2 regions of the Niveispirillum sp. KHB5.9 genome follow, and region 1 is predicted to be linked to the other one. Evidence: riboswitches for the same ligand, from Rfam matches in the RefSeq annotation. Region 1 holds a riboswitch; the other holds the start of a gene.
What was found. A riboswitch is a leader RNA that binds a small molecule or an ion and turns the genes downstream of it on or off. The one in region 1 is predicted to bind S-adenosylmethionine.
Positions count from the first base shown of each region.

Region 2: it holds a riboswitch for S-adenosylmethionine, as region 1 does, so the genes downstream of both, metZ (O-succinylhomoserine sulfhydrylase) here and ACM9HJ_RS02945 (threonine aldolase family protein) in region 1, are expected to answer to the same signal.

Region 1 is NZ_JBLTYX010000001.1:740,956-748,672, reverse strand. It holds gene ACM9HJ_RS02970 (serine hydrolase domain-containing protein) at 1-183, opposite strand, end outside; gene ACM9HJ_RS02965 (dipeptidase) at 215-1,318, opposite strand; gene ACM9HJ_RS02960 (TonB-dependent receptor) at 1,379-3,616, opposite strand; gene ACM9HJ_RS02955 (dipeptide epimerase) at 3,712-4,716, opposite strand; gene ACM9HJ_RS02950 (helix-turn-helix domain-containing protein) at 4,880-5,530, shown strand; SAM-I-IV-variant riboswitch at 5,630-5,736, shown strand; gene ACM9HJ_RS02945 (threonine aldolase family protein) at 5,791-6,834, shown strand; gene ACM9HJ_RS02940 (LysR family transcriptional regulator) at 6,844-7,717, opposite strand, start outside.
Region 2 is NZ_JBLTYX010000003.1:346,070-353,786, forward strand. It holds gene ptsP (phosphoenolpyruvate--protein phosphotransferase) at 1-747, opposite strand, end outside; gene metZ (O-succinylhomoserine sulfhydrylase) at 929-2,134, opposite strand; SAM riboswitch at 2,194-2,273, opposite strand; gene ACM9HJ_RS08305 (hypothetical protein) at 2,427-2,996, shown strand; gene ACM9HJ_RS08310 (DUF1428 domain-containing protein) at 3,009-3,368, shown strand; gene secB (protein-export chaperone SecB) at 3,457-3,966, shown strand; gene ugpQ (glycerophosphodiester phosphodiesterase) at 4,126-4,872, opposite strand; gene ACM9HJ_RS08325 (BsuBI/PstI family type II restriction endonuclease) at 4,915-5,976, opposite strand; gene ACM9HJ_RS08330 (HsdM family class I SAM-dependent methyltransferase) at 5,976-7,717, opposite strand, start outside.

The DNA.
Region 1 (7,717 bases):
GCGCATGCGGATGCCGGGCGACAGGGTGACCGGCAGTTCGATGCTGGCCATGCCGACACCGCGCCGATAAACGGGCCTGCCCTGCAGCGCCACGCCCACGGCGAAACCCGGCGCGTTGGTGGTGTCATAGGGGGCCAGAAGCGCGTCGAGCGCCGCAGGCTCGATCCGGGCCTGGACTGTCATCTGTCTCTCCGTATCTTTGTCGAAAGCGCCGTCAGCCGGCTTCTGCCAGAACGCGCAACAGATTGCCGCTCCACAGCTTCTCCAGATCCGCCTCGTCGAAGCCGGCGGCCAGAAGCCGTTCGGTGACGCGGGGCAGGGCGGTCACGTCGCGGAAACCCTCGACCCCGCCGCCACCGTCCCAATCGGCACCAAAACAGACATGGTCGATACCGGCCACGCGGATCGTGTGCAGCAGGGCCTTCATGTAATCCTCGAAATCCGCCCGCCACATCGGCGCGGTGGCGTCCAGCGCGTTCCAGCGCCGGGCCAGGTCCAGCTGTTCGGATACCGACAGGTCGCCGATATGGCCCATGGTGCGGAACAGGCCGGCCCGTTCCGCCGACATGTGCATGGCGGACAGATAGATGGTGGTGAAGCCGATGACCCCGCCCCTGGCCGCCAGCGCCCGGATGCGGTCATCATCCAGGTTGCGCGGATGATCGTAGAAACCGCGCGTGCCGGAATGGGACAGGACCAGGGGCGCCTTGGACAGTTCCAGCATCCGGTCGAAGGCGGCGTCCGATGCGTGGCTGGCATCGATCACCATGCCCAGCCGGTTCATCTCCGCCACCCAGGCCTCGCCCAAGGGGCTCAACCCGTTCCAGCGGGGCATGTCGGTGGAACTGTCGGCCAGCTGGTTGGTGCGCACATGCACCGGTCCGGCCATGCGCACGCCATGGCCGTGGAATTCCGCCAGCAGGCCCAGATCCTCGCCGATCGGGTAGCAATTCTCGATGCTGCGGAACGCCACCATCCGGCCTTCACCATGCAGGCGCGTGGCATCGGCAACTGTGGTGGCCGGCCCGATCCGGTCGGCGAAGCGGGCCAGCGTCTCGTCGATCTCCCGCGACCGGCGGCGGGCCGATGCCAGGGCCGCCGCATAGGCCTCGTCCGTCAACGGTCCTTGCGCCGTATAGATGACGAAGAAGCCGCCGGACAGGTTGCCTTCCATACGCGGCATATCCAGCTGGGCGACATCATCGGCCAGTTCATGCCGCTCATCGAAATGCCAGCCCGGCCGTGCGAAATGGATGGGCGTGTCGAGATGGGCATCCAGCGTCAGCAGGCGGCGATGGAGGTCGGTGGCGTCGGGCATGCTGTCTCCTGCGGCGTGGATGGCGATCCTGGTTAAGGACCGCCATCCGCCGCGCCTACGTCAATAGCTTGTCGACAGGGTCAGCCCGAAGCTTTGCGGACGGATGATGCCGGTGGCCAGCGCCCCGCCCGGATTGACCGGCCCGCCATTGGCCATGCGTGAGCCGGTGGAGGTGCGGCCCTTGCTGTTGCCGATATTCTTGGCATAGGCATCCAGCGCGAAACTGCCGAAATCCAGCCCGGCCCGCAGGTCGATCACCTCATAGGACGGCAACTGCCGCTGATGGCCGTTGGCGGTGCGATAGGCGGCGTCGTAGCTGCCATATTGCTTGGACAGGAAACGTACCGACCCGCCCACCGACGCGGTGATGTCGCCCGTCAGGTCCCAGCTGTAATCACCATTCAGCGCCGCGGTGAATTTCGGCGTGAAGGGCAGGCGGTCACCGTCCAGGCCGCCGATGACCGGTGTGGTGTCGTCACGCAGCTTGGCGTCGGTATAGGCGGCGTTGGCCGACAGTTCCAGGCCCCGCATGGGTCGGAAGGTCACGGTACCTTCGGCACCATTGCTCTTGGCCTTGCCGCCATTGATGTTGATGCCATACTCGTCAACCACGGCGATCAGCTGGATGTCGCGCCAGTCCAGATGGAAGACCGACAGTTCGGCGCTGACCATGCCGTCCGGCGACTGCATCTTGGCGCCGGCTTCGTAGCTGATCAGCGTATCGCTGTCGAACTGGCGCAGCGCATCGGCCGGTGCCGTCGGCGGCAGCGGGTTGGGCCCGCCGGGGCGATAGCCCTTGGCGACGCGGACATAGAGCGACGCATTCTCCGAAATCTTGTATTTCGGGGCGGCGGAGAAGGTGAAGACGTTTTCCGACGACCGGATGTCGGGATATGCCGACGCACCACCGGCCAGGACGCCGTCGGTGGTCTGGCTGGCCGATTGCCGGTTATGGCTGTAGCGGGCGCCGAAATCGACGTCGACCTGTTCGTTCAGATGCACGGTGGCATTGGCGAAGCCGGCGAATTCCTCGTACTTGGAGGGCAACTGCACATCGGCCAGCAGCGGCAGGCTGGTGACCGGGTTCAGCGTGCCGGGCTGCACGGCGAAATAGCCCTGCCGGATCAACGCCTTCTCATGCACGTAATAGCCGCCGACCAGCCATTCGAACGGCCCCGCCTCCGACGAGGTCAGGCGCAGTTCCTGGGTGAATTTTTCGACATTGGTGTCCTGGCCCAGATAAATCTCGTTGGGCGTGCCGAAGACGCCGTTGATCAGGCCCGACAGGTTATGGGTCAGGTCGGTGCGGCTGGCCTGCTTCTGTGAGGAGAAGCTGGTGGAGGAAAGGATATCGGCGAACCCCGCCTCGTACTTGGCCGTGCCGTTATAGACGCGGTATTTTATATCGCGGAAGGACGGGATGAACTGCGAGAAGGTGGGGCGGCCATAGAGCATGGCGATGGTTTCGTGATCGCTCTCCACCGTGCTGGGCGCGTCGGCCTTGATGTCCTGCAACAGGGCGGTCAGCCGCAGCGAGAAGCCGTTGTCCGGGGCATAGAGGGCCGAGACCCGGCCGCCATAGCTCTGGCTGTCATTGATGTTGTTTTCCCGGTCCGACCCGGCCGTGCCGATACTGTCGATGAAGCCGCCGGTCTTGCGGTAATAGCCGGATGCGCGCACGGCGAAATCCTGGCCCATCGGCATATTGACCAGCGTATTGCCGGAATAGGACAGGTCGCCGCCCTTCGTGGTCTCTACACCTACCCGCGAACGGCTTTCCACCCCGTCCGTGTCGGGTTCGTTGGTGATGTATTTCAGCACACCACCCAGCGAGCTGGCGCCATAGAGCGTGCCCTGGGGTCCGCGCAGCACCTCCACCCGGGCGATGTCGAACGTGTCGAAATCGCCGGCCAGGATGGCGCCATTGGCCAGGGCGGTGGAGGAGCCGAACGGCGTCTCGTCCATATAGACCGACACGGTCGATGCCACGCCGCCGGTATTGACGCCGCGCATCACCAGACGGCCCTGGCCGGGCGTGTCCTGGGCCAGTTGCAGGCCAGGCACCAGCTGCAGGTAATCCTGGATGGTGTTGGCCTGCTGCTTTTCCAGCGTGGCGCCGGTGACCACCGACACCGATTGCGGCACATCGATCAGCGTCTGCCGGCGCTTCTGGGCCGTGACGATGATCTCCTCCAGCAGGATGCCGGAGGATGCGGTCGGCTGGCCTTGCGCCAGGACCGGTGCGGTGACGGCCATCATACCGGTGGCCAGCAGCAGCGTATTACGAAGCATCCCCATGAAACTCTCCCGTTTCTGACCCGGTTTCGCGCCTTTTGGCTTGTTTGGGTCGACATCATCCTATTTGGAACATTATTTTCCAATTTCACTATGTGTCAAAGATTTTTCCGATCCGCTGCGTCACGCGTGCCCCAAACCTCTCCACCGACATGGATGTCGCCATCGCGATAGACGGCGCCTGGGGTGCGGTCGCGGGCCAGGAAGATCGGTGAGTCGAGATCGACGATGTCGCAAAGCTGGCCCAGGATGAAGGCGGGGGCCATGGCCAGGCTGGTGCCGACCATGTTGCCGACCATGACACCCAGGCCCAGCTTCCTCGCCTCCGCCGCCATCAGCAGCCCCTCGGTCAGGCCGCCGCACTTGTCCAGCTTGATGGTGACGACGTTGAAACGACCGACGGCGCCGGCGATGTCGGACAGCGACACGATGCTTTCATCCCCGGCGATGGGCATGGGGGAACGGTAGCCTTCGAGGTCGGCGTCGCGGTCGCGGGCCAGCGGCTGTTCCAGCAGGGCGACGCCGGCCGCCTGCAGGGCGGCGATCAGCGGGTCCAGCTGGTCGGCCGTGAAGCCCTGATTGCCATCGACGCTGAGCCAGGCATCGGGCCGCGCCGCACGGATCGCCCGGACTCGGGCGATGTCCAGGGCCAGGTCACCGGTCAGCTTGATCTTGATGGCCTTGGCATCGGCATAGTTGCGCGCGCCCTGGGCCATCACTTCAGGCGTATCGGCGCCCAGCGTGAAGGTGGTGCGCAGCGCCTTGGGAGCCGCCAGCCCGGCCAGTTCCCAGACCGGCCGGCCGCTGCGTGCCGCTTCCAACTCCCACAGGGCGCAATCCACGGCATTGCGCGCACCACCGGGCGGCAGGATATGGCGCAGTTCCCTGCGCGTCACCCCGGTCTCGATGGCGGTGCTGGCTTCGGCGAGCTGGCTTGTCATGTGGGCGACATCGTCGCCCAGGAAGAACACGCCGCCGCCTTCACCGCGGCCCTGATATTCCCCGTCGGACAGGGTCACGACGACGACGTCGGAATGTTCGAACACATAGCCGGAGATGCGGAAGGGTTGGGCCAGACGCAACCGTTCGGTCGCGACCGTCATGTGCAGTCGTGCCATTACTCGATCACCATTGTTCGGGGTGCCGCCACGGGGACGGGCCTTGCTTGCTGATTGCCCTGTCGGCCGGTTGGCAATAGAATTGCCTGGCTAAGTTGCCATGTTTGTCCTGATTGGGACAATATGATCCTGATCAGAAAATTCGTCAATGGAGTATCTGCACTTGTCCTCCGCTCTTCCCACCCTCGGTGCGTTGCTGCGCGGCCTGCGCTCCCGCAAAGGCTGGACTCTCAAGGAAATGAGCGAGAAAAGCGGGATTCCGGTCTCTACCCTGTCGAAGGTGGAGCATGACCGCCTGACCCTGACCTATGACAAATTGCAGCAATTGAGCCGGCGGCTGGGCGTGCGCATGTCGGAGCTGTTTGCCGAGCCGGAGGGGGACCCGTCGCCCGCCGCCGTGACGGCGCGGCGCAGCTTCGGCGACCTGGATCGCGCGGTTCGGGTGGAAACCGACAATTACGATTATTATTATCTGTGCACGGAACTGCGCCGGAAGCGGATGATACCGGTTCTGACCAAGATCAGGGCCAAGACGTCGAAGCAATTCGGCCAGCTCGTCCACCATTCCGGTGAGGAATTCATCTTCGTCCTGAAGGGGAGGGTGGTGGTGAATACAGAATTCTATGATCCCGTCATTCTGGAGCAGGGGCAATCCATCTATATAGACAGCACCATGGGCCATGCCTATCTGGTGGCGGAAGGGTGTGAGGAGGCGGAGGTGCTGGGCATCATGTCCAGTGCCGACGAGGAACTGATGCAGTCGCTTCTCTCCCTGCATGATGAGCGGCTGGCTTCTTAAATATCCGTCCCAATCAGGACTCTATTCTCCAATCGGGATGCATGCCTGATTGGAGAATTTCGCAGCTTGCCAATCCGGCGGCGTCCGGCTACTCACCTGTCCATGCATCGAGAGTCGGGCCGACGCCCGACACCAACCTGCTCCCGGGCAAGGTGGTGCCTCCGATAAGGAGGGATGTGGCCGGACCGGCAAAAAACGGGAAGCCCACGCGCGTCGTCACGTCACTCGAAGGCAGTCACAAGCCGGAAGGGACGTCGGACATGCAGCAATTTCCCCAGCAATTCGCCAGCGACAATTACGCCGGCATCTGCCCGCCCGCCTGGGCCGCGATGGAAGCGGCCAATGCCGGCCATGTGCCGGCCTATGGCGAAGATGCGTGGACCGACCGCGCTTCCGACGCCTTCCGCACCCTGTTCGGGACCGATTGCGAGGTGTTCTTCGCCTTCAACGGTACGGCGGCCAATTCGCTGGCGCTGGCGGTGCTGTGCCAGTCCTATCACAGCGTCATCTGCTCATCCTCGGCCCATGTGGAGACGGATGAATGCGGGGCGCCGGAATTCTTCTCCAACGGGTCCAAACTGCTGGTGGCGCCCACGCCGGACGGCAAGCTGACGCCCGACGCCGTGCGCGCCCTGGCCACCGGCCGGTCGGACATCCATTTTCCCAAGCCGCGCGCCGTCACCATCACCCAGCCGACGGAGACGGGGCTGGTCTATTCCATTGCGGAAATCCAGGCCATCTCCCGGGTCTGCCGCGAGTTGGGCCTGCGCCTGCACATGGACGGCGCCCGCTTCGCCAATGCCTGTGCCGCACTGGATTGCGCGCCGGCCGACATCACCTGGAAGGCCGGGGTGGATGTGCTGTGCTTCGGCGGCACCAAGAACGGCATGGCGGTGGGGGAGGCGATCCTGTTCTTCAACCGCGACCTGGCCCTGGATTTCGACTGGCGTTGCAAGCAGGCGGGGCAATTGGCGTCGAAGATGCGGTTCCTGGCCGCCCCCTGGGTGGGCATGCTGGAAAGCGGCGCCTGGCTGGACAATGCCCGCCACGCCAATGACTGCGCCACCCGGCTGGCGGCGGCGATTGTCGGGCTGGAAGGGGTGGTCGCCGCCTATCCGGTGCAGGCCAATGCCGTGTTCCTGACGGCCCCCATCGCGATGCTGGACGGATTGCGGGAACGCGGCTGGCGCTTCTACAGCTTCATCGGCGGTGCTGCCCGCTTCATGTTCGCCTGGGATGCCGACCCGGAACGGGTCACCGCACTGATCGATGATCTGCGGGATCTGGCGGCGGCGGCCCCATGATCTGCGCCGTCACCCCGCCACCAGCGCCTGCGCCGTCTCGCGCAGCATCCTCACGAAGGCGGTGACGGCGGCACTCTGGCTGCGGTTGCGCAGCAGGTGGATGCCGTCATTGGTCTGCTCCCCCGCCGGCATCGCGTAGGACACAAGATCGCCGTCGCGGCAGGCGGACAGCGCCAGGGAACGGGGGACGACGGTGATGGCCGGGCCCTGGCGCACCACCTCCAGGCAGGCCAAGGTGCTGTCCAGTTCGTAATTGGGAAAGCTGCGCTGGGCGATGCGGGCGCGTATGGGGGCGGCGAAGCGATGCTCGCTGCCCGGCGCCGGTCGGGGCAGGGCCCAGGGCCGCTCCACCACCGCATCGCGCCGCTCCCGCCCCTCGGGCAGCGGATGGGCAGCGGATGTGACCAGCATCAGCGGTTCGCGCGGCAGGGCGGTCACCACCACCTCGTCGGCATAGGCCGACCCGTCGAACTTGCTGATATCGCAGACCACAAGGTCCAGCGACCGGTCGACCAGCCCCTGCAACAGCACATCGGCCGTGCCCCCCGTCACCGTCACCCGCACCCCGCCATGGGCCGCACCGAACCGGCCGATGGCGCGGGTCAGCAGCGGCTGCATCGGATAGGGACCGACGCCGACCCGCACATTGCCCGACCCCGGCCGGCTCAGCTGGTTGGCGGCACTGTCCAGGTTCTCGGTCGCGGCCAGCACATCCTGCACGGGCCGGATCAGCCGGTCGCCGGCATCGGTGGCGCGGACATAGTGGGTGGTGCGGTCGAACAGGACCGCCCCCAGCTCCTCCTCCAGCTTCTGGAGGCTGCGGCTCAATGCCGACTGGGTGATGGCCAGCTCGTCCGCTGCGCGGGCGAAGCTTTGCAGGCGG
Region 2 (7,717 bases), on a different contig from region 1:
CATTTGGTCGATGGCCGAATGCATGCTGGTCACGGCTTCCTTCAGCCGCGCCAGTTCGGTATCCGGATCATCGGCCACCATCTGCCGGATGGTCAGCTGTGGCCGGTGCAGGACGGCCACGCCCATGCCGACGCCGCGGTTCAGGCTGGTGCCCTCCACGCGGGACGGCAGCAGCACCAGGTCGTTGACCATGGACAGCTCGCGGCTGTCCACCAACTCGCCCGCCACGACCAGTTCCGCCACGATCATGGCGATGGTCTGCAGCGTCTCCACCTCCTGCTCGTCATAATCGCGGCGATCCTTGTGCTGGATGGCCAGCACGCCGCGCACGCGGCCGCCGCGCAGGATGGGCACGGCCAGGAAGCCGTTGAACGGGTCTTCGCCGGTTTCCGGGCGATAGGCGAAATTGGGATGGCTGGGCGCATTGGCCAGCGCGATGGGCCGGGAATGGGCGGCCACATCGCCGATCAGACCCTCGCCCACCCGCATGCGGGTCTTGTGCACGGCGTCGGGGTTCAGACCGATGGTGGCGAACAGTTCCAGCACCTCGCCCGCGCGCATGACATAGCAGGAGCAGACGTCCGCCGCCATTTCATGGGCGATGGTCATGACGATCTTGTCGAGACGGTCCTGGGCCGACCCGCTGCCGGCCATGACGTCGCGCAATCGGGCCAGCAGGCGCCTGGCGCCTGCTACCGGATCGGGGCTCCGCCCCACCTCCGGCACAATCGCCGGGGTGCCGCTCATCATCGTCATGGCCTGACCAGTTCCATCCATGAAGCACCAGGCCCGACCCCCTGGATATGGGCGGCCGGATGGCTATCCCTACCACATGAAGCGCCGGGTCACACGGGCCGAATGCCGGTCACGGGTGCATAAATGGGGTGGCGCGGAGGATTAACCACTCCGCGCCGGCGGGCGGTCGCCCTTAGACCAGACTGTCGAGACCATGCTTCAGGTCGGCGATGATGTCGTCGGCATCCTCCAGCCCCACCGACAGGCGGATGGTGCCGGGGCCGATGCCCAGGATGGCCTTTTCCTCCACCGTCAGGCGCTGGTGCGTCGTGGTGGCCGGATGGGTGGCGAGGCTCTTCGAATCACCCAGATTGTTGGAGATCTTGACGATCTTTAGCCCGTTCAGCGTCGCGAAGGCGGCGGCTTTGGCATCGCCATTCACCGGCTTCAGGTGGAAGCAGATCAGGTTGCTGCCGCTGCTCATCTGCTTCTTCAGCAGGGCCCGCTGCGGATGGCTGTCCAGCCCGGCATAGAGCACACGCTCCACCGCCGGATGGGCCTCCAGGAAGGTGGCGACCTTGCATGCCGAGGCCGACTGCGCCTTCACCCGCAGTTCCAGCGTCTCCATGCCCTTCAGCAGGGTCCAGGCGTTGAAGGGGCTCAGCGCCGGGCCGGTGTGGCGCAGGAAGGGGGCGATCAGGGCCGCCACCTCGTCATCGCACAGTACCGCACCGCCCAGGCAACGGCCCTGGCCGTCGATATGCTTGGTGGCCGAATAGACGACGATATCCACGCCGTACTTCTTCGGCTTTTGCAGGACGGGCGTGGCGAAGACATTGTCGACCACGACGCGGGCCCCGGCCTTGTGCGCCAGCGGCACCACATGTTCCAGGTCCACCACCTCCAGGCAGGGATTGCTGGGCGTTTCCAGGAAGACCAGGTTGGTGGGTACCGACAGGGCCTTTTCCCACTCTTCCGGCCTGGTGCCGTCGATGATCACGCTTTCGATGCCGAAGCGCTTGGCGAGATCGCTGACGATATAGAGGCAGGAACCGAACAGCGCGCGGCTGGCCACCAGCCGGTCGCCGGCCTTCAGCAGGCCGAACACGGCGGCATGGACGGCGGCCATGCCGGACGCGGTGCCGAAGCAGCGTGGGTAACCCTCGTACTGTGCCAGCCGATCCTCGAACATGGCGACGGTGGGGTTGCGGAAGCGGGAATAGACGAAGCGCGAACCGTCATTGGCGAAGGCGGCCTCTGCCGCTTCGGCACTGCCATAGACGAAGCCGGAGGTCAGGAAGATCGCCTCGCTCGTCTCCTCGAACTGGGAACGGCGGGTGCCGCCATGCACCAGCAGGGTGGCGGAATTTAAATCGTCGGGCAGGTCGCTCATCGCCATGGTCCTTCAAAGCCTTCGACCGGTTCGATCGAGGCCCTGGTCGCGCCTTGCACGGCGTCCAATCCATGGCTTCGACCTTTTAGCAGCTTCTTTAAGACGTGGCCTGCAATCCGGTCACCAAATCACCACGTGGCAACGGTTAAATCCCGCCGGCCGGCACTTGTCAAGCCATGCCATTGCATGGAGACAACTCCATGGCCGGCCCTGCACCCCCTTGGTCGCCGCCCGCGATCGGCCTTAGGCTGGCGGGACAACCATTAACCATAAAGATCGACCGACAGGGGGTATCGACATGATCAAGCGTCTGGGGCTTGCGGCACTGGCGGCCGCCTTCATCCTGTTCTTCTGGGGCTTCTTCTGGTTCGGCATCTCGCCGCTGGTCAAACAGTCGCTGCAATCGTTGCCGGATGCGGCCAAGCCGGGCATCGCGGCCTTCGTGGATGCCAAGCTGGCATCGGGCACCTACATGTCGCCGGCCTATGATGACAGCACGCCGGAGATCACGGCGCGGACCATTGCCGATTATGCCGCCGGCCCGGTGGCGATGATCCATTACCGCAATGCCGGGGCGGGCTTCATGGACCCCGGCGTCATGGGCATGGGCTTTCTGCATTTCTTCGTCTCGGCCCTGCTGATCGGCTGGCTCTATCTGCGGGCCGGCGGGCCGCTGCCGGGCTTCCGCGACCGCTGGGCCTTCGTGGTCGGGGCGGGGTTGCTGATCGGGTTCGCCGGGCGGCTTTCGGAGCCGATCTGGTACCAGATGCCCTGGGGATTCTTCCTCTATTACGCCGCCTTCGACGTGACGGGCTGGGCGCTGGCCGGGCTGGCCATGGCCCGCATCCTGCGCCCGCAAACGGCCTGACGGAGACCGCCCATGTATGTCTGCGGCCTGGTGATCCCCGTGCCGGAGGAGAGGATGGAGGATTACCGGCGCTGGGCGGAACGCAGTGCCGCCTTCTTCAAGGAATATGGCTGCCTGGAAACGGTCGATGCCTGGGAAGACAATGTGCCTTCAGGCAAGCAGACCGATTTCAGGCGGGCCGTGGCGGCGCAGGAGGGGGAGAGGATCGTCTTCTGCTGGCAAATCTGGCCCGACAAGGCCACCCTGGACGCGGCGGAGGCGAGGATGCACGGGGACCCGCGCATGGATGTGGCCCCCGAAGACATCCCATTCGATGCACGGCGCCTGATCCTGGGTGGGTTCCAGGCGATTGTCACCATGGGGCGGGAGTAAGGGGGACGGCGCGGGGCCGGTTGCCGAACGGGTCTATTCCGTGCTAGGTCCCGCGCCAAACCCTTCACGCTTTTTTCCGGAGTTCCAGATGTCCGACGAGACGGTCAACCAGGCCGAAGACGCCGCCGAAGCCCAGTCCGCAGGCCCGGTGCCGCCGCTGGTCGTCAATATGCAATATGTGAAGGACCTGTCGTTCGAGAACCCGAACGCGCCGCGCATCCTGACCGGCGCCAGCGAGCAGCCCAAGATCGACCTGCAGGTCGACCTCCAGGCCCAGGGTCTGGCCGACAATGTCGCCGAAGTGCAGATCCGCCTGCGCGCCGAAGCCACGGTGGGCGAGGCCACGGCCTTCATCGCCGAGCTGGTCTATGCCGGTGTCTTCACCCTGCCGCCGCTGCCGGCCGACACGCAGCGCGCCGTGCTGCTGATCGAAGGGCCGCGCCTGCTGTTCCCCTTCGCCCGCCAGATCATCGCCGACGTCACGGCCCAGGGCGGCTTCCCGCCGCTGCTGTTGCAGCCGCTGGACTTCGTCGACCTGTATCGCCGCCAGGTCCTGGCCCAGCAGGGCGAGATCGGCGATGCCCAGGGCAACGCCTGATTTGTTTCGTGTTCCCTCAGGCGCCGGGCGCCCGCATCCGCGGGCTTGACTCACGCGCCCATGAGAGTGCTAAGCCGGCAGTCGCCGGCCTGATGGTACAAGCCGGTTACCCGATGAAAGAAGAAGCCGCAGCGCTCGGGCGCTGCGGCTTCTTCTGTTTCAGCTTTTGCCGGTCAGCCCCTGATAGAGCCCCTTGGGCGTGTCGGTGAAGACCCCGGCCACGCCCCATTGGAACAGCTGGCGGGCCTGTTCCGCCTCGTTCACCGTATAGGCCAGGACGGGCCGGCCGGTGGCGCGGAACGCCTTGATGCTGTCGGCACTTTGCCGCTTCGCGTTGATATTGATGGTGGTGGCCTCCAGCCGGTCGGCGATGGCGGCCCAGTCCGTCGGCTCCTCATCCATCAGATATCCCCGCGGCCAATGCGGGGCGACGATCTTCGCCATCTCCAGTGCTTCCACCGAAAAGCTGGAAACCAGCGGCGGCGGCCGGTCGGCGGGCCACAGGGTCAGGGCCAGCGACAGGGCGATGCCCGCCGTCTGTTCATCGCGTCCCGGACAGGGCTTGATCTCCAGATTCAGGTTGATGTCCAGCAACTGGGCGGCCTGGATGGCCTCCGCCAATGTGGGCACACGTTCACCCCGGAATTCCGCGCCGAACCAGGATCCGGCATCCAGGCGACGCATATCCTCGAAATCCATCGCGGCGGCGGGACCATGGCCATTGGTCGTGCGGTCCAGATCATCGTCATGCATCAGGATGGGCACGCCGTTGCGCGTCAGCTTCACATCCAATTCCACCCATAAGGCTCCCTGCAGGGCGCCCTCCCGCATGCCGGCCAGCGTGTTCTCCGGCGCGTGGCGGGCGGCACCGCGATGGCCGATCAGGCGGGGGATGGAAAGCGTCATGGTGCGGGTCCGGTGGTGGTGATCGGGCGGAGGATACCCGCCCTACGCCATCCCTGCCAGCTTGCCGGGCTCCGGCAGCAGCCGGACCAGCCGGTCGGGTTCCGAGGCGAACCAGACATGGCCGCCCCAAGCCAGCGAGGGCAGGGCCTTCTTCACCTCCGCCCGGTCACGGTCCAGGAAGGCGGTGATGCAGGCCACGCGGGATGCATCGAACCCACCCTCCGCCGCGATTTCCAGAAAGGCGCGGGCGCGCTGTTCGGTGACGGGACCGTCGGTCGCCACCACCTCCACGAACACCAGCATCAGGTCGGCGGCACTTTTCCCCCGGTCCAGCAGGATGATGTCGGGCAGGGTGCGGTCGGGCGTGATGCGCAGGCGGAGCTTCCTGATCCAGCCCTCGTCGCGGGCCGCCACCTTGGCGGCACTTTCCGACAGCCACAGCACCACCGGATCGGCCAGGAAGCGCGGCGCGAACTGCTCCACCACGGCCCGGGCGATGCGACTGGACGGGCCGGGGGCCAGCAACCGCGTTTCCCCATTGGGAAAGCGCACCAGCACATCCGCTCCGTCACGGTCGGCGGCGCCACGCAAGCTGACGATGCGGGCCAGGGCCATGGGGTTCAGGGTCTCATCCGCCCATTTCTTCGCGGCACTGGCCAGGGCATGGCCCTGCAGGGCCGGGTCGAACAGGGCGGCGAAGGGGGCGGCCAGGGCATAGCGCGGCTTGGAGGAGGTGGTGGGGACGCCCGGCCGTTCGATGACGGCGCCATTGGGGATCAGGCCCTGGCGGATCACCTCGTCCCGCACCTGTTCGCGGCTGTTATCCTGATACCAGCGCTCCCCCGTCGCGCGCGGGGCCTTGGCATAATCGGCGCGCGACGCGGGGTCGGCGTAGAACAGCATGCGCGTATCGCCCAGCCGCACCACATGCACGGGGTTCAGCCAGATATCGGCCCCTTCCACGGCACCGATATAGAGAAAGGCGGCCACGGTCGCGGCGGCGGCATCGCGCACACACTTGTCCCGATCCGGCGTGCCTTCCGGGAAGATCAGACGCAGGCGGCGGGCCGCCTCCGCCCGGTCCAGCAAGGCGGGCAGGGTCATCAGCCGATCCCGTACAGCCGGTCGGCGGCCTGGTCCAGCCGTTCGCGTGACGCACCCGCTGTTACCAGCGCGGTCAACTCCTTCAGTGCCGCCGGGTTGGGCAAAGGCATGGCCTCCAGCTCATAGGCCGACACGGCGACGGAGCCGGAGATGCAGCGAAAGGCGCGGTCGGCGGCCCGGCTGTTCAGGAACGCGGCCAGCACGGCGGGGGGCACGGGCGGCACCCGCTCGTCCAGGGGCAGCAGCATGTTCAGGTGGTTTTCCACCGTCACCCCGCGCGGATGTCTGGCCAGGAAGCTTTCCGGCATTTCGGCGGCGATCAGGCGGCGGGCCTGTTCCTTGGCCGTCGTCCGCTGCAACAGCACGCACGGCCGGCGGGTCAGCAGCCATTCATCGCCCTTCAAGGCCGGCTGGAACCAGGGCTTGTGGTTGGCCTTCTCACAGCGATAGGCGAAGCGGCCGTCGGGTGTGACAGACTCTGCCCAGACAAGGGGAACGGCCCCCTTGGCCTGCTTGTCCGATATTTGCGGCTTGTAGCGGTTCCAGACCAGTGGCCCGGTGGCCACCCGATAGCCCCAGTCGGCCAGCCGGCAATCCAGGGTACGCAATCGCGTGGCCAACCCGGTCTCGCTGGCATGGCGGGGCAGAATCCAGGGCGCCGTCGGCTCGTCCGGTAGGGTGAAATACCCGGAGCCGACGATGGTCAGTCCGCCGCCGCCATCGCCGGCGCGGATCATGTTGACCAGGGCGCGTTCCGGCCGCTTCCTGCGTCCGCCGGTGCGGCGGTACGTGGCCAGCACCGTCTCCTGCAGCACATTGTCGAACACGCCCTTGCGTTCATCGACGAAGTCCAGGGTCACGGGCGGGGCCATGTCCGACAAGGTGCGGCGCAGATGCTTGAAATAATCCCCCGCCAGGAAGGAGGACGGGGTGAGGAAGGCGATCAGCCCGCCGGGCACGGTCCAGCGCACGGCCAGATCCATGAACATGCCATAGAGATTGGCATGGCCATACAGGCTGCGCGCGAAACGGGCGCGCACCTCCGGTGCCAGGGTCAGGCGGCCATAGGGCGGGTTGCCGATCACCAGATCATATTCCGATGCTGCGGGGGCGGTCAGCGCATCGCCGGCCCGGCAGGGGGCCAGACGCTGCCCACCAGCCCGGACCAGGGGCAGCAACGCCGCCTCTACCATCACCCCCGATATCCAGGCGGCCATCGGGTCCAGTTCCAGCCCGCGCAGGCGGGTGGCGATGGACCGCAGGGCCAGCGCCGGCTCCACGCCCTTCAACGCCTTGGCCATGCGCAGGGCCGCCGGCACCAGGAACGCGCCGCAGCCGGCGGCGGGATCCAGCACGCGCGCCGTACCCCAATCAACCTTGCCTTCTTCGGCCAGATCGACCAATCGGGCGGCCAGGGCAGGGGGTGTGTAATAGACGCCGTGCCTGGCCCGTTCCTCCCCCGGCATCAGGCCGGCATGCAGGGCGCCGATACGGTCGGCCACCTGCGTCACGGGCAGGGACGCCAGTTCCTCGCCATAGTCACGGGCGGACGCGGCAACGCCGGCATCCAGGCTCGCCTGTCCGCGCAGGACGGGCGGGGGCGTCAGGTCCAGGCCTGTGTCCAGCGCCTGCCACCAGGCGCGCACCACCTGCTGCACCAGCACCGCTTGCTGCCGCCTATTCTGCGCCGAAAAGGCGGTGACGGCAGCCAGCAGCGAAGCGCCCGGATCGGGGGCGCCGG